One region of the Streptomyces sp. NBC_00523 genome, then DNA from elsewhere that is predicted to be linked to it. Evidence: riboswitches for the same ligand, from Rfam matches in the RefSeq annotation. Region 1 holds a riboswitch; each other region holds the start of a gene.
What was found. Region 1 has a riboswitch for cyclic di-AMP ahead of OHS17_RS29595 (M23 family metallopeptidase). Riboswitches for the same ligand answer to the same signal wherever they lie in the genome.
Positions count from the first base shown of each region.

Region 2: another riboswitch for cyclic di-AMP. It lies ahead of OHS17_RS17575 (M23 family metallopeptidase); the one in region 1 lies ahead of OHS17_RS29595 (M23 family metallopeptidase).
Region 3: another riboswitch for cyclic di-AMP. It lies ahead of OHS17_RS03905 (transglycosylase SLT domain-containing protein); the one in region 1 lies ahead of OHS17_RS29595 (M23 family metallopeptidase).
Region 4: another riboswitch for cyclic di-AMP. It lies ahead of OHS17_RS13115 (LysM peptidoglycan-binding domain-containing protein); the one in region 1 lies ahead of OHS17_RS29595 (M23 family metallopeptidase).

Region 1 is NZ_CP107836.1:6,555,638-6,559,840, reverse strand. It holds gene OHS17_RS29600 (SGNH/GDSL hydrolase family protein) at 1-675, opposite strand, end outside; gene OHS17_RS29595 (M23 family metallopeptidase) at 859-1,782, opposite strand; cyclic di-AMP (ydaO/yuaA leader) riboswitch at 1,786-1,945, opposite strand; gene OHS17_RS29590 (tyrosine-protein phosphatase) at 2,355-3,167, shown strand; gene OHS17_RS29585 (DUF6126 family protein) at 3,179-3,355, opposite strand; gene OHS17_RS29580 (helix-turn-helix domain-containing protein) at 3,398-4,006, opposite strand; gene OHS17_RS29575 (aspartate aminotransferase family protein) at 4,069-4,203, opposite strand, start outside.
Region 2 is NZ_CP107836.1:3,887,371-3,891,573, reverse strand. It holds gene OHS17_RS17580 (aldo/keto reductase) at 1-765, opposite strand, end outside; gene OHS17_RS17575 (M23 family metallopeptidase) at 952-2,121, opposite strand; cyclic di-AMP (ydaO/yuaA leader) riboswitch at 2,133-2,286, opposite strand; gene OHS17_RS17570 (PP2C family protein-serine/threonine phosphatase) at 2,498-3,661, opposite strand; tRNA gene OHS17_RS17565 (tRNA-Met) at 3,831-3,904, opposite strand; gene OHS17_RS17560 (hypothetical protein) at 4,189-4,203, shown strand, end outside.
Region 3 is NZ_CP107836.1:847,661-851,863, reverse strand. It holds gene OHS17_RS03915 ((2,3-dihydroxybenzoyl)adenylate synthase) at 1-889, opposite strand, end outside; partial or broken gene OHS17_RS03910 (SDR family oxidoreductase) at 943-1,314, opposite strand; cyclic di-AMP (ydaO/yuaA leader) riboswitch at 1,750-1,934, shown strand; gene OHS17_RS03905 (transglycosylase SLT domain-containing protein) at 1,938-2,804, shown strand; gene OHS17_RS03900 (FG-GAP repeat protein) at 3,025-4,203, shown strand, end outside.
Region 4 is NZ_CP107836.1:2,929,320-2,933,522, forward strand. It holds gene OHS17_RS13105 (FtsB family cell division protein) at 1-166, opposite strand, end outside; gene eno (phosphopyruvate hydratase) at 259-1,539, opposite strand; gene OHS17_RS13115 (LysM peptidoglycan-binding domain-containing protein) at 1,847-2,569, opposite strand; cyclic di-AMP (ydaO/yuaA leader) riboswitch at 2,574-2,741, opposite strand; gene OHS17_RS13120 (transglycosylase family protein) at 3,027-4,100, opposite strand.

The DNA.
Region 1 (4,203 bases):
CGGCCACGGCTGGTCCGGGTCGGCCGGCACGTCGAGTCCGAGGACCTGGGCGGCGCGGAGCGCGACCCGGGTGTGTCCCTCGGGCGACAGGTGGAGCCGGTCGCCGTCCCAGGCGCGCCGGTCCTGCACGGAGCGCAGCGACCACAGGTCGAGGACCGGGCAGTCGTAGCGGTCGGCGATGGCCCGGACGTGGGCGGTGTAGGTGGCGATCTTGCCGCGCAGATGGCGCAGCACGGGGACGCCACGGGTGTCGAAGCCGGTGGTGATCATGACGGTGCCGACCGACCGCGTGAGGTCGGCGACGGCCCGCTCGAAGCGTTCGGCCACGTCGTCCGGGTCGGTGCCCGGCCGGATGATGTCGTTGCCTCCGGCGCAGAAGCTCACCAGATCGGGGGCGAGTTCCTTGGCCCGGGGCACCTGCTCCTCGACTATCTGGTCGAGGAGGCGTCCTCGTACGGCGAGATTGGCGTAGCGGAAGTCCCCGGTCGCCGGGCCGGGCTCCGGGAGCCGGTCCGCGAGGAGTACCGCGAGCCGGTCGGCCCAGCCGACGAACGTTCCGTCCGGGCCGGGGTCGCCGACTCCCTCGGTGAAGCTGTCGCCAATCGCCGCGTACGACCCGATGGCGCCCTGTCGGTCGATGGCGCCCTGTTGAAGGTTGTTCGAATCGTCTGCCACAACCGCATATCCTGCACCCCGGAATGTGACCTACGCGACCGTAATAAGGGGTTGACGGGTGGTGAGATAAACCACCCGGTCAGTTTTCGGTAAAGGGGGAATAAGCAGAGGGACGACGCACCGCCGTGCGCCGTCCCTCTGTGTCGTTCAGCGACCCGGATCACCGGGCCCGTACTGCCTGGATCAGACGTTGATCCCGTGCGACGCCAGGTAGGCGATCGGGTCGATGTCCGATCCGTACTCCGGGCCGGTGCGGACCTCGAAGTGGAGGTGCGGGCCGGTGGCGTTGCCGGTGGAGCCGGAGAGGCCGACCTGCTGGCCCGCGGTCACGGTCTGGCCCGCCGAGACGGAGAGCGAGGACATGTGGCCGTACTGGGAGTAGTGGCCGTCGGCGTGCTTGATGACGACCTGGTTGCCGTAGGCGCCGCCCCAGCCGGCGGTGACGACGGTGCCGGAGGTGATGGCCTTCACGCTGGTGCCGGTGGAGACGGGGAAGTCGATGCCGGTGTGGCTGCCGCTGGACCAGTTGGCGCCGGAGGCGCGGTACGCGGTGGTGTGGTTGCCCGGGACCGGGTGGACGTAGCCGGAGGCGTCGTCCTGGGAGGCGGGGGCCTCGGTCTTGGTCTCGGTCTGTGCCTCGGTCTTGGTCTCGACCTTGGGCGCGGCCTTCGTCTCGGCCTTGGGCGCGGCGGCCTTGGGCGCGGCCTTGGCGGGGGCCTCGGACGTGGTGGCGGCGGGGGCCGCCTTGGCGCCGAGGGTCAGCTTCATGCCCGGGAAGATCAGGCTCGGGTTCTCGCCGACGACCTCGCGGTTGTCCTGGTACAGCTTGTGCCAGCCGCCCTTGAGGTGGTGCTGGGCCGCGATCTTCGACAGGTAGTCGCCGGAGACGACGGAGTACGTGGTGGTGCCGGCGCTCTTCGCGGGCTTGGCCGGGGCGGTGTGCGCGGCGACCGACTTCGAGGTGGCCGGGGCGGACTGCTCCGCGGCGTGGGCACCGGTGGCGCCGAGCAGCGGAAGCGCGATGACGGCTCCGCCGGCGCTCGCGGCGACGACGCCACGGGCGATGGTGCTGGACTTGGGACGGCGGTGCTTACCCGAGTTGGGCATGAAGAATTTCCTCTCCGGCGCCTGCGAGGTGAGCTGTCGGGTTCGGGCTGGAGATGCCCGGCCGCGCCTGGCGCGACTTCACCCCTAGCCGTCCGGTCGTCCCGGTCGGCGGCTTACCTGGTTCCCCCGCTCCTGCCACACGGTGAGTGGGTGCGAATTCCGGACGGCGGCAGGATTGGGCGTTCCATCCGGATGGCATGGAACGTAAGCGAGCCGGGACGACGGAAACAAGCCACGGATTCGGCACCGGATTCCGCACCGGAATTGCGGCGCGGAATTCCGGTCACACTCCGTGGATTACGGATCTTGCCTTTCCGCGCGGCGCGGGGAGTACCCAGCCGGGGCGTCACCACACACCGTCACGGATATGATCCCGCTCACGAACGGGTGATCATCTCCCGCGCAACCAGGGCAAGTTCTACATAATCCGGCAATACGGACATGTCATGGCCATCGTCCACCCCGACGGCGGAGCGGGCGGCCGAGATGATTGCCCCAGGAACCGATGTCGTATCGTCGCGGACGTGGGCCCGTCGGCGACACGCGCCGGGGCAGAGCCTCCAGGAGTGACCGTGACGCAGCAGCTGCCGCAGACCCCGCCGACGGAGCCCGTTCTCACCGGTGTCCGCAACTTCCGCGACGTAGGCGGTCTGCCCACCGCGGACGGCCGCCGGGTGCGCCACGGCAGGCTCTACCGCAGCGGTCACCTGGCGCACGCCACGGTCGAGGACGCGGCCTTCCTCGGCGGGCTCGGCCTGCACACCGTCTTCGACTTCCGCAACGCGGCCGACCACAAGCTGGACGGCCTGGACATCGAGCTGCCGGGCGTACGGAACGTGAGCATCCCGCTCAGCGACCCGGCGGACGGCGCCGAGTTCTGGCGCATGGTGCGCGACGGCAACATCGCGGAGCTGCGCTCGATCCTGGCCGACGGCAAGGGGACCAGCCGCATGGTCGCCTCGTACCGCTCGATCATCCTGGAGCGCACCGCCGAGCACAGCCGGGTGCTGCACGCCCTGGCCGAGGACAGCGTCCCCGCCCTGATGCACTGCGCGGCCGGCAAGGACCGGGCCGGGCTCTCGATCGCGGTGACGCTGCTGGCGGTGGGCGTCGGGCGGGAGACCATCGAGGCCGACTACCTCAAGTCGAACGACGCGCACCGCCGCTACCGCATCCGGCGCAGCGACACCTCGGCGACCGGGATGTCCCCCGAGGTGCTGGAGCTGCTCAACCCGCTCTTCGGTGCCCAGCCCGACTACCTCGCCGCGGCCTTCGCCGCGATCGACGAGACCTGGGGCGGCACCGACCGCTATCTCACCGACGGGCTGAAGCTCACGCCCGCCACCCGTGAGCGGCTGCGCGAACGGCTCCTCGACGAGAGCTGAGGCGGCCCGGCCTACTGGTTGTGCATGCCGACCGCGAAGAGCAGATACAGGAACGCGGCGATGACGTGCCCGGCCACGAGGTAGGCGAAGAGCCGGATGACGAGCCCGCGCGGCATCTTCTTCTCCTGGCTGTCGGCGCCGGGGCGCGGGGCCGGAGTGAGCGGGTCGTAGTGCTCTGAATCGGACATGACTGGCCTCTCTGGCTGCCGGGGTCCGGCGGCCGATACGTCTCAGGCGCGGTGGACCCGGCCGCCGAGGCACAGGTCGGCGGCGGGGCTCTGCAGCAGGGTGTGGACGAAGAGCAGCTCGGCGCCCTCGGGTTCGGGGGCCGCGATCCGGTGCGGGGTGAGGGAGTCGAAGTGCGCGCCGTCGCCGGGCGCGAGGTCGTGCACCGTCTCGCCGAGCGTCACCCGGAGGCGGCCGGTCAGGACGTACAGCCACTCCTCGCCGGGGTGGACGCGGACCAGGTCGCCCTGGGCGCCGTACGGGACGCGGACGCGCAGCGCCTGCATGGCCCGGCCGGAGCCGCCGGCCTGCTGGTACAGCCAGCCGTCGGCGGCCGCGCCCTCGAACGGGCGGCCGCGAACGATGGCGTCCCGCTCCGGGGGCGTCTCGCCGAGGAGCTCGGAGACCGTCGTACCGTAGATCCTGGCCAGCTGGAGCAGCATCGGCAGCGAGGGCTGGCGCCGGGCCGTTTCGAGCCGGGAGAGGTGGGCGGGCGAGAGCCCGGCCCGCTGGGCCGCGGTCTCCAGGGTGAGACCACGGCCTCGGCGCAGATCGCGCAGGCGTGGCGCGACACCGGGCAGCTCATCGGCTGCCAGGTCGTCCGGAGGATTCATGCCTCCATTGGGCCAAAGACTTTCCCCTGAGGCAAATTTCTTGCCTCAGGGGCAAAAACGTCTCAGCGGTTGGCGACGGCCTGCTTCACCAGGGTCCGCCCGAAGTCCCACATCAGTCCCCCGCCGCTGTGCGCGTCGTCCATGACGGCGGTGAACGCCTCCACGAAGCGGTCGACGTCCGCGTCATCGATGACCAG
Region 2 (4,203 bases), 2.7 Mb from region 1:
CACCGTGTCGAGCGCGGCGAGCACCCGCTGTCCGCGCTCCGACTCCAGGTGACCGGCCGCGCTCCCGGCGCGGGCGCTGTCCACAGCAGTCCCCGGGCGGTACTTGCCGGTGAGGAAGCCGGCGGCCAGCGCGTAGTACGGGACGGCCGCGAGCCCGGCGTCGGCGGCGGTGTCCTGGAGCTCGCCCTCGTAGGTGTCCCGGGACACGAGGTTGTAGTGCGGCTGGAGCGCCACATAGCGGGCCAGGCCCTCGCGTTCGGAGAACTCCAGCGAGGCGCGCAGCCGCGCGGCGCTGATGTTGGAGGCGGCGATCTCGCGGACCTTGCCCTCCTTCACCAGCTCGTCGAGGGCCGTGATGATCTCCTCGACCGGGACCGTCTCGTCATCGAAGTGTGTGTAGTACAGGTCGATGTGGTCCGTGCCGAGGCGGCGCAGCGACTCCTCGGCGGCCGACTTGATCGTGGGCGCCGAGAGGCCCTTGTAGCCGGGCAGCGCACCGACCTTGGTGGCCACCACGACGTCGGACCGGTTGCCGCGCGACGCGAGCCACTTGCCGATGACCGTCTCCGACTCGCCGCCCTCGTTGCCGGGCACCCAGTGCGAGTAGGCGTCGGCGGTGTCCACGAAGTTGCCGCCTGCCGCCGCGTACGCGTCGAGGACGGCGAAGGACTGGGTCTCGTCAGCGGTCCAGCCGAAGACGTTTCCACCGAGGCAGAGCGGGAAGACCTGGAGGCCCGACGGGCCGAGATTGCGCAGTGAAGTCATAGGTGGAACAACAGCTTCCGGGCTATCCGCTATTCCGTGCCATCTACATCCGGCAGGCTGCTCCCTGCGGAGGCTGCCGCTGTACGCGAACCGGCAGCCCTGACGTCGGGGGGGGGTGTGCGTCAGGGCTGCCGGGGTTCGGAAGGCCGCGTGCGGGGAAGGGCCGGGGTGCCGGAGGAGGAGTCCTCAGACCGTCAGGCCGCGGGCGCGCAGCCAGGCCATCGGGTCGATGCCGGTGCCGTCCGGGGTGTGGACCTCCAGGTGGAGGTGCGGGCCGGTCACGTTGCCGGTCGCGCCGACGCGGCCGATGGTGTCGCCGGTGGTGACCTTCTGGCCGACCGTGACGCCGATCGAGGACTGGTGGCAGAACCACAGCTCGGTGCCGTCCTCCAGCTCCAGCACCGTGCGGTAGCCGTAGGCGCCGGACCAGCCGGCCGACTTGATGGTGCCGGTGTGGATGGCCTTGATCGGGGTGCCGGTCGGGGCCGCGAAGTCGAGGCCCGTGTGGTAGCCGGAGGACCACATGGAGCCGGCCTCGCCGAACGTCGAGGTGATCGTGTACGAGGAGGTGGGGATGGCGTAGCTGGCGGCGAGCTTGGCCAGGCGCAGCGCCTCGGCCTTCTTCTTCGCCTCCTCCTCCGCCTTCTTCTTCTCAGCGGCGGCCTTGGCCTCGGCCTCGTCCTGCTGCTTCTTCGCCTCGGCGGCCGCCTTCTCGGCAGCGGCCTTCTCCTCGGCCGCCTTCGCCTCGGCGTCGGCGGCGCCCTGCTGCTGTTCGGCCTGCTGGAGGATGCGGGCGCGCAGCGCCTCACCGGCGTCCGTGGTGCCCTGCTCGGCCTCGGCGGTCGTGATGCCGGCGGTCGTCAGCGGGGCGGCGGCGGTGGCGGTCGCGGGGGTTTCGGCCTCGCTCTCACCGGAAAAGAACGCGCCCACGCCGGGAAGGGACTTGGCGTCGGGGAGATTGCCCGTGATGGAATCGGGAAGAGAGATGGAGACCGGCGGCTTGCTCTGCGCGGTGGCCATGCCTCCCGCACCGACGGCCGCGATGACACCGACGCCGAGGACGGTGGAGCTACGGGCCAGACCATTGCGCTGCTTGGCGACACGGTGCTTGCCGCGGACGGGGCGGACGGACTCCTCGGTGGGGTTCCATTCCTCCCAGGTCCGCTCGGAGTCGGCGTCGTCGGCGCGGAAGCCGCTGCCGTAACCGGCGCCGGTGGCAAAGCCATTGCCCCGGTCGGTCGCGTAGTCGCCGCCCTGTTCCGGGATGTAAGCGGTGCCGGGGCCGGACGCAAAGTCGGCGCCGTACTCGGGCACGAACCGGGAAGGTGATTCGGGGGCAGGCTTGTTGGACGCCACGCGGGCGCGCTCCTTTCCTTCCTTCTCGCCTACCGGGTTAGCTGACGGGTTCGGAGCAGGAAGGTCTCCTACGGGTTCCTCCGCCTCTTGTGAAGACGAAGATGCCCGATTCACCCCATGTAGGTGGTTCCCCGGTTCCCTTGCGGAATTCGGCGCACGCGCGCGGCGCCGTCCCTGACGACGGCTGGGACAACCGCGCTGCGTTATCGAACGTTAATAGACAGACGGGTCCGATTCCAAGCTGTTCCCACTGATCGTTCACGCGCCCGGCCTGGACTTTACGGGACACAACCGGGTGGAATCGGGCGAGTTGATCGACGCTCAGCCACTACGCGTTTTCTGACGTTGCGTCAAATGTTATGCGGAGCGACGCTCCTCAGTCACGCAGCGTGGTACCCCCCTTGATGATCTTCACCGTCCTGCGCCGGTCGGGCTGTCCCTTGGCCGGCCGGGCCACCGCGAGCAGCGCCATGTCGTCGGTCGACTCGCCCCCCGTATGCAGCCGTACGTCGTCGGTCAGCGCGGACAGCAGCTCCTCGGGACCCGGGAAGAGCCGCCCGCGCAGCCGTTCCGCCGGGTCGTAGAAGACACCCTCGGCGTCACGGGCCTCCGACAGGCCGTCCGTGTAGAACAGCAGCGTCCCGCCGGGCGGCAGCTCCCACTCGTCCGAGCGGTCCGGCCGCACCCCCAGGTCCATGCCCAGCGGCAGCGCGGGCTCCGTGGGCGTCAGCGCCTCCACCGCCCCGTCCCCGCGCAGCAGCAGCGGCTCGGGGTGGCCCCGGTTCACGATCCGCACGAACTGTCCGCCCGGCCGGATCTCTGCGAGCGCGGCGGTCACGAACTCCTCGAACTCATCGAAGCCGCCACCCCGCGTCGACTCACGCGCCAGCGCCCGCTCCAGCCGCTGCGCCACGCCCTCCAGCGACTTCTCGTGCTCCGCCGCCTCGCGGAACGCCCCGATCACCACCGCCACCGCGCCGACCGCCTCCAGCCCCTTCCCGCGTACGTCCCCCAGCACGAGCCGTACGCCGTACGGAGTGTCGGCGGCCGCGAAGAGGTCGCCCCCGACGAACTCGTCCGCCTGCGCCGCCTCGTACCGCGCGGCCACCTGGAGTCCGCCGATCCGCTCCGGCGGGACGGGGAGCACGGCTCGCATGGCCGTCTCGGCGATGATCCGGGCGGACGCCAGCTGCTCGCTGCCGCGCCGCACGACCCGGTTGATCACACACGCCTGGACGGCGACCGTGAGCACGGTGAGCATCTCGATGAACGAGACCACCTCGACCAGGTCGCCGGTGTAGAGCCGGATGCCCGCGACGGCGAGCACTGCGGCGATCCCGATCCGGATCGTGGTGCCCAGACCGAAGAAGGGCGCGGCGATCAGCGGGGCGGCCGCGAAGATCGGGACGGCCGTGAAGGAGGGCGGCGTGAAGAGGTCGAACACCACCCCGATGACGATCATCGTCACCGGCAGCACCCGGACGAACCGGCGGCTGCCCGCGCCGTCGGGCCCGCGCCACCGTCGCTCCCACTTCCTCACCTGCGGTCTCCTGCCCGGTGCGGCCACGGCCGGTACCGCGCACCTCCCCCAGCCTCGCGCCCGCCCGGCCACCGGGCGAGTCCTCGGCCGCCGAAGGGGCGACAACGCGTATGCGCCGACAACGCATCAGGCCCGGCACGCTGCATGCGTGCCGGGCCTGATCCTTCAGTAGCGGGGACAGGATTTGAACCTGCGACCTCTGGGTTATGAGCCCAGCGAGCTACCGAGCTGCTCCACCCCGCGTCGGTGAACCCAACTCTACGGCATCTTCGGAGCTCTCATGACCACCACCCGTCCCGCGCACCCCGTGCGCACCGGCGGCGCGGACCACGGCCGCCCTTGACCCGAACCCCAAAGTGCCGAAAACGAGAAGGTGTTGCGAGGAACATGTGTTCTGACGCAAGGTATCTGCTGCACCCCCCGGCTCGGTGGGCTGCCCGTGTGAGCAGGCCCCGACCGCGCATGCCGGCGCGCGCGGAGAGCTGCTCCCGGTCTCTGATCGCAGCCTGTCTGGAGGGCTCTCGACCATGGCCGCACCGCTC
Region 3 (4,203 bases), 5.7 Mb from region 1:
CCATGCCGAAGACCTGCATCAGCCGGCAGCCGAGCGCCGGTTCGAGGCGCCGGGCGGCCGTCTCGCTGTATTTGGCGCCGCCGACGAGGACCAGTTCGAAGCTCGACAGGTCCTGCTCCGCCGAAGCGGCCGCGTCCGTCCACACCAGGGCGAGCGGCGGCACCATGCCGGTCATGGTGACGCGCTCCCGTTCGATGACCGGGAACGCCGTGGCCGGGTCGGGGCGCGGGCACAGGACGACGGTGCCGCCCGCGTACAGCGTGCCGAGCCAGCCGGGCGAGCTCATCGGGAAGTTGTGCGCGGCGGCCAGGATCACGAGGAAGCGGGTGTCCGCGCCGACGCCGCAGATCTCGTTGGAGCCGCGCAGCGAGTAGATGTAGTCGTCGTGCGTACGGGGGATGAGCTTGGGCACCCCCGTGGTGCCGCCGGACAGCTGGAGGAAGGCCAGGTCGTGCGGCTCGGGCCCGTCCTCGGGCTCCCCGGACGCGTCGCACGGCACGTCGGACAGGGCGGTGTGCTCGCCCGGGATCTCCGTCTCGCGGTGGGCGGGCAGCGCGTAGACGGGGAGCGCGCCGATCCGGAGGAGGGCGAAGACGACCTCGGCGAACTCGGCGATGTTGGGCAGCTGGACGACGACCCGGTCGCCCTTGGCTATCCCGCGTGCCCGGAAGCCGGCCGCCAGCCGGGCCGCGCGCTCGTCCAGCTCCCGGTACGCCCAGGCGCGGCGCTCGGGCGCGGGGTCGACCAGCGCGACGCGGTCGCCGTGGGCCTCGGCCCGTTCGCGCAGCATGCTCGTGAAGGTCTCGCCACGCCAGTGGCCGGCCGCGCGGTAGCGGGCGGCGAACTCTGCGGGCCAGGCCGGGGCGTCGTCGTACGGAGAGGCAGTCATCGTTTCAGGTCTCCAGGGGGAGGAGCCGCTTGCGGGGGCGCCGGGCGGACGGGTCAGGCGCGCAGGGTGGCGCCGCCGTCGACGTACAGGTCGTGCAGGGTGATGTGGCGGGCCCGGTCGGACACGAGGAAGGCGACCGCCTCGGCGATGTCGGACGGCTCGGCGATCCGGCCCAGCGGGATGCCCGTGCGGTAGCTCGCCAGGTCCCCGGCGATGACGCGCTGCGCGGCGGGCCCGTCGTCGTGCGCCTCACCGGCCGGCCACATCCCGCGCTGCATGTCGGTGAGCGTGGAGCCGGGCGAGACGGTGTTGCAGCGGACGCCCAGGGGGGCCGGTTCCAGGCCGAGGCACTTGGTGAACATGACGGAGGCGGCCTTGGACGCGGCGTACGCCGCCATGGTCGTACGGGGGATGCCGGCGGCGTTGGCGGGCGACGGCAGTTTGACGACAGGCCCTAGGACGGTGAACAGGGGCGGCAACACTTAGGTAAGCCTAACCATAGAGTGATCACGCGAACGGAGGGCCGGAACCGGTGATTCCGCCCGGTCGCGAGCCACCCTGTGTCCCTTTTGCTCGTGTATGAGCAAAATGCCAATTGCGGGCGTTCGGAGTGGTTTTGATGCGGTCAGATGCGACCAAAACGGGCGAACGCCCCCATTCCGGCTTCAGTGGGCAGCGTCACGTCGGCCGTTTCTGACGCGCAATCCGATCTCCCGGTTCCCAGTCGTGCCAAGAAATTTGACTTCCCCCGGCGCGGGCGATCATGAGCATTTCCTTTGATTGATCTTGCAAAACAATTGTGATCAGCAATTCCGGGCTTGTTCCGGCCGTCGTTTCTCGCTTACGGTCCCGTCATCAATCCGGATGGAACGCCGAATCCTGCCGCCGTCCGGGAACCCGACCACTCACGTACGGCAGGAGCGGGGGACCCAGGTTTGCCGCCGGTCCGGAATCCGGAGCGGCTAGGGGTGAAGTCGCCATGCGCGACCGGACATCTCCAGTCCGAACCCGACAGCTCACCTCGTAGGCGACGGAGAGGAAATACCCCATGCCCATCCCGGGTAAGCACCGTCGTGCCAAGTCCGCGTCCCTGACCCGCGGTTTCATCGCCGTCAGCGCGGGCGGAGCCGTTCTCGCACTCCCCCTGATCACGGCCGGATCGGCTTCCGCCGCCCCCGCCAAGACCGTCGTCGCCGAAAAGGCCGCGGCCCCGACTTCCGTCGCCGGCAAGGAAATTGCCGCGCGCAAGGCCGCGCCCACCACCTATTCCGTGGTGTCCGGCGATTCGCTTTACAAGATCGCCCAGGGCCATTCCCTCAGCGGTGGCTGGGAGCGGCTCTACAAGGACAACCGCGGTGCGGTCGGCGGCAACCCCGACCTCATTCACCCGGGCCTGAAGCTCACCATCGGCGCCAAGTCCGAGGCCGCTGCCCCGAAGGCCGCCGAGAAGAGCGCATTCAAGGCGGAGAGCGCCGAGAAGAACGGCGACACGGCCCCCCGGACCGAGAGCGCCGACCGCGCCGACCGTTCCGAGCGCACCGCCGTCCCGGTCGCCGCCGAGAAGCCCGCCGAGACCCAGGCGGCCGTCGCGTACACCGACGACCTCGACGGCTGGATCAAGGAATCCCTCGCCATCATGGGGCAGCAGGGCATCCCCGGCAGCTACGACGGCATCTACCGCAACATCATGCGGGAGTCCTCGGGCAACCCGATGGCGATCAACAACTGGGACATCAACGCCGTCAACGGCACCCCCTCCAAGGGCCTGCTCCAGGTGATCCAGCCCACCTTCGACGCCTACCACGTGCCCGGTACGTCGACGGACATCTACGACCCGGTCGCCAACATCACGGCCGCGTGCAACTACGCCGCCGCCACGTACGGCTCGATGGACAACGTCTTCGGCGCGTACTGACCGAAACCGGCCCCGCGCTCGGGGCAGGGCCGTGAACAGGGGCGGGAAGAAGCGGAAGCGCTTCTTCCCGCCCCTTTCGCATGCCGTCACGCTCTTGTCGCGGAAAAGCCGTACAACCCTTGTGGCACAAGCGGTGTCGAACACGGCGTCCGGGAAGACAGCGGGCTCTTCCCGGCACCCCCCGGAGTCGCCCGGCCATCCTTGATCCAAGGAGCCACCTGTGCGTACGTACCGTTCGGCCGCCGTTCTCGCGGCCTCGATCCTCCTGCTGACGGGCGCGGCCATCGCCGCGCCCTCCGCCTACGCCGGTCCGTCCGCGCCCGGCGCCGTCCAGGCGAAGGACCGCAACACCGACTTCAACGGCGACGGCTACGAGGACGTGCTCATCGGCGCCTCGGGCGCCACGATCGACAGCAAGCCCGGCGCCGGCTTCGTCACCGTCCAGTACGGCTCCCGCAGCGGCCTCGGCACCAGCCCGTCCGCCGTCTTCAGCCAGAACACCGCCGGGGTGCGCGGCGCCGCCGAGGCGGGCGACGCCTTCGGCCAGTCCGTGGCCACCGGCGACCTGAACGGCGACGGCTACGACGACGCGATCATCGGCGTCCCGGGCGAGGACATCGAGCCCTTGGCGGACGCGGGCGGCGCCGTCGTGCTCTGGGGGTCCCCGCAGGGCCTCACCGGCACGGACAGCGACTGGCTCCAGGCCGGCGAGCCCACCGCCTGGGCGCGATTCGGCAGCGCCCTCGCGGCCGCCCACTTCAGCCCCGACGTCCCCGGCGACGAGCTGGCCGTGACCGACCTGTTCGACCTCATGCTCTTCCGCTACGAACCCGCCCTGCTGAAGAAGGACGCCGACGCCGCGCCCCTCGCCCCCGCCCAGCGCGAGAACGTGATCCCGGCCGAACCCGGACACGAGATCGACCCGAAGTCGCTGACCACGGGCGACTACGACGGCAACGGCCTCGCCGACCTCGTCGTCTCCGGGACGGCCGCCGGCCCGAACCACGGAGAGGGCTGGTCCGCCTACTTCTCCGGCCAGGTCCAGGGGCTCCGCTTCGAGCGCTCCCTGCGCGGCGGCCCCGCCGTCGCCTCCGGTGACATCAACAACGACGGCTACGACGACCTCGTCACGGGGACGCCGCGCCGCCCAGACGCCACCAGCGGGGGCTCCCCGGACGGCGGCGTGGTCGGCGTCTACTACGGCAGCGCCGGTGACGGCCCGGTCGTCGGCGCCGCCGGGCCCGGCACCGAGCCCGTCTGGTGGACGCAGGACTCCCCGGGCGTCCCCGGGGTCTCCGAAGAGGGCGACCGCTGGGGCAGCGATCTGTCGGTGGCCGACACCGACGGCGACGGTTACGCGGACGTGGCCATCGGCGCCCCGCTGGAGGACGTCGGCGCG
Region 4 (4,203 bases), 3.6 Mb from region 1:
CGACCAGGGAGCAGACGACCAGGGCCAGGAAGGCGGCCCGGCCGGTGAGCCGGGAGCGGCGGGCCTGGCGCCGGTTCTGGGACCGGTAGACGCGGGCGGCGGTCTGCTCACCGAGCAGCCGCAGCCGGGTCGCGGTGGAGAACCGGTCCCTGTCCTTCACGGCCATGTTCCCGCCTCCCCATTACGACGTCCGTCCCCGCACACGGTACGTGACCGGGCGCGGGGACGGACGGAGGCGGGGGGTACCCGCGAGGGGCGTCAGCCCTTGAAGCGCGGGAACGCCGAGCGGCCCGCGTACACCGCGGCGTCGTCGAGGATCTCCTCGATGCGCAGCAGCTGGTTGTACTTGGCGACGCGGTCCGAGCGGGCCGGGGCGCCGGTCTTGATCTGACCGCAGTTCACGGCGACGGCGAGGTCGGCGATGGTGACGTCCTCGGTCTCGCCGGAGCGGTGCGACATCATGCACTTGAAGCCGTTGCGCTGGGCCAGCTCGACGGCGTCCAGGGTCTCGGTCAGCGAACCGATCTGGTTGACCTTGACGAGCAGGGCGTTGGCGGAGCCCTCCTCGATGCCGCGGGCCAGGCGCTCCGGGTTGGTGACGAAGAGGTCGTCGCCGACGATCTGGACCTTGGCGCCCAGCTTGTCGGTGATGACCTTCCAGCCCGCCCAGTCGTCCTCGTACAGCGGGTCCTCGATGGAGACCAGCGGGTACGCGGAGACGAGCTCCTCGTAGTACTCGGTCATCTCGGCGGCCGAGCGGGACTTGCCCTCGAACTCGTACGAGCCGTCCTTGTAGAACTCGGACGCGGCGACGTCGAGCGCGAGCGCGATGTCCTTGCCCGGGGCGTAACCGGCCTCCTTGATGGCCTCGATGATGAGGTCGAGGGCGGCGCGGTTGGACTCCAGGTTCGGCGCGAAGCCGCCCTCGTCGCCGAGGCCGGTGGACAGGCCCTTGGTCTTCAGGACCTTCTTCAGCGTGTGGTAGACCTCGGCGCCCCAGCGCAGGGCCTCGGAGAACGACTCGGCGCCGATCGGCGCGATCATGAACTCCTGGATGTCCACGTTGGAGTCGGCGTGCGAGCCGCCGTTCAGGATGTTCATCATCGGAACGGGCAGCAGGTGCGCGTTCGGGCCGCCGAGGTAGCGGAACAGCGGGAGGTCGCTGGCCTCGGAGGCGGCGTGGGCGACGGCGAGGGAGACGCCGAGGATGGCGTTGGCGCCGAGCGAGCCCTTGTTCTCCGTGGCGTCCAGGTCGAACATCGCCTGGTCGATGAGGCGCTGCTCGGTGGCGTCGTAGCCGACGAGCTCCGGGCCGATCTGCTCGATCACGGCGAGGACGGCCTTCTCGACGCCCTTGCCCTGGTAGCGGTTGGGGTCGCCGTCGCGAAGCTCAATGGCCTCGAACGCGCCGGTGGAGGCGCCGGACGGAACAGCAGCACGACCGGTGCTGCCGTCGTCGAGGCCGACCTCGACCTCGACCGTGGGGTTGCCCCGGGAGTCGAGGATTTCCCGGGCTACGACGACGTCGATGGACGGCACGAGGCATCTCCTTCTGGGATATGACGCTGATTGTGCAGGGTCACTTTGGCCTTGCGACAAGAGCCTAACCGGCCCGGCCGTCGGCGTCGGCCGACCGCCCGTCCCCTGGGACGAAAAAGGACCCAAGGGCGGGCATACCGGAGCGAAAGGCCGGATAACTACTGACTGGTAACTACAACAGTTGAACGCTCACGGGTGCCCGGCGGCCTCAATGCGGCGTGCCCCGGCCCGGCAACACACGGGGGGAGAGTGCGTGCCGGGCCGGGGCGGCCTGAGCGATCAGCGAGGAGGGATCGCGGTTGCTTCGTTACTTCGTCAGGTGGAGCTGCTGACCCGGGTAGATCAGGTCGGCGTCCTGGACGATGTCCTTGTTCAGCTTGAACAGCCGCTCCCAGCCGCCCTTGACGTGGTGCTCGGCGGCGATCTTGCTCAGCGTGTCACCGGAGACGACCTTGTACTCGCCGTCACCCTTGGCGACCTTCTTGCCGGTGGGGGTGGTGACCGTCTTCTTCGCGGCCTTCGGGGCGTCCGAGCGGTCGGAGCGGTTGGTGGCCGGGGCCTCCGTGCGCTCGGCCTTCTTCGGGGCGGCCTCCTGCTTGGGGGCCTCCTGCTTCGCGGCACCGGAGCCGGTGTCGACGCCCGGGTCGACACCGTCGTTGGTCAGGTTGCCGGCACCGGCGCAGGACCAGGCGCCCGGGCCCTGCAGGTCGAGGAGCTTCTCGGCGGTGGCGATCTGCTGGGCCTTGGTGGCCAGGTCGGCGCGGGGCGCGTACTGCGTACCGCCGGCGGCGGCCCAGCTGGACTGGGAGAACTGCAGGCCGCCGTAGTAGCCGTTGCCGGTGTTGATCGACCAGTTGCCGCCGGACTCGCACTGGGCGACGGCGTCCCACGTGGCGACGGAGGCGGCGGAGGCGTTGGTCGCGCCCATCAGCGGCACGGCGACGGCGGCACCGGCGACACCGGCGAGCGTCGCGACACGGACGGCCTTGGAGGGGCGGCGGTGCTTGTTGCCCTTGCGGTTGAGCAGCATCGAGTCTTCTCCTCACCGACGCCTGCGAGGTGAGCTGTCGGGTTCGGGCCAAGTGAGTTGCCCGGCCGCGCTCCTGGCGCGACTTCACCCCTAGCCGGCCCCGCCCGTCTCCCGACGACCGGGCCCAGCGCCTACCTGGGTCCCCCGCTCCTGCCTACGGCGCTTTCGCGTCTGTTCCCTCCGACCGACGGCAGGATTCGGCGTGACGGTCGACGGGGCCCGCGGTGCGAGCGGTTCTGACCGTAATCACACCCACCGGTCATATTCAAAGAAGGACATACCGGATAATCATCCCGTAAGAGCATCCGATGAACCCTCATTTGTGCAGGTCGGAACGGATGCGGCGGGACCTCCCGGACAAGGGGCGTGAGTTCACGCAAAGAGACCCATGTCTCACTCGGTCAAAAGTGGGACATGGGCCTCTTAAACCACCCAAAGCGCAGGGGGCTCTAACGGCTCATCCGGCGCTCTCGGCGACCTGGTCCGGGGCCAGGTCACCCAGGCCCAGATCGAGGTTCTGGCCGGGCAGGATGAGGTCCGGGTCGGAGCCCACCTCGGCCCTGTTCGCCTCGTACAGCTCGGGCCAGCCGCCGGGCAGGTCCTGCGCGTCGGCGATCGCCCAGAGGTTGTCGCCCGGCCGCACGGTGTACGTGCCGCCAGCCGGCCCCGTGGCACTGTCGCGCGCGTCGCCGTCGCCCCGCGAGGCGTGGCGGCCCGTGTCGCGCCCGTCGGCCGTCCCGGTGGCGTCGTCGGCGGCCGGGGCGCCCCGGTGCTTGCCGCCCTTCGCCCGCGCGTCGTCCGTCGCGCCGGCCGAGGGGTCCGCGGAGGGGTCGCCCGAGGGCGTGGTGGACGGGTCGTCCGAGGCGGACGGGGTGCCGGAGGGGTCGGCGGACGGGTCGGCCGAAGCGTCGCCCGACGGGGAGGCGGAGGCGTCCGCCTTCTCCTCGGCGCTCCTGCCCGCGTGCTTGCCGGAGCTCTTGCCGGCCTCCTTGCCCGTGGTGGCCGCGTCGGACGCCTCGTCCGAGGCGGTGGCCGACGAGCCCGAGGAGGCGTCGTCCACCGGGTCGGTGCCGAGACCGGCGTCGAGGCCCGAGTCGGCGCCCCGGGCGGGGTCCTCCTCGCCCTTGTCGCCCGGGTCCACGTCCGCCTTGCCCGCGGCCTTGGTGAGCCCGGAGATCACCGCGCAGCTCGGCCACGCCTTGGGGCCCTTGGCGGCCAGGACCCGCTCGGCCACCGCAATCTGCTGCGAGCGGCTGGCGAGGTCGGCGCGCTCGGCGTACGACTCACCGCCGTACGCCTTCCACAGCTCCGGCGTGAACTGGAGACCGCCGTAGGAGCCGTTGCCGAGGTCGGCGCTCCACATGCCGCCGCTCTCGCAGTCGGCCACCCGGTCCCAGGTCGCGGTGTCCGCGGCGTGTGCGCTTGCCGCGCCGAGCAGCGGGATGGCGATGGCCGAGCCGGTGACGCCTGCGGCGACCACGATGGCGGGTGCCTGACGAGGGCGGCGGTGTCTGCCGTTCGCGGAGCCCATGGGAGATGCCTTCCGTGTGACTGACAAGCGACTGGTGAGTCGAACGGTGAACCTAGCGAAACTCGAACGTGAGTCACAAGTCGATGCAGTAGAGATCACGCGA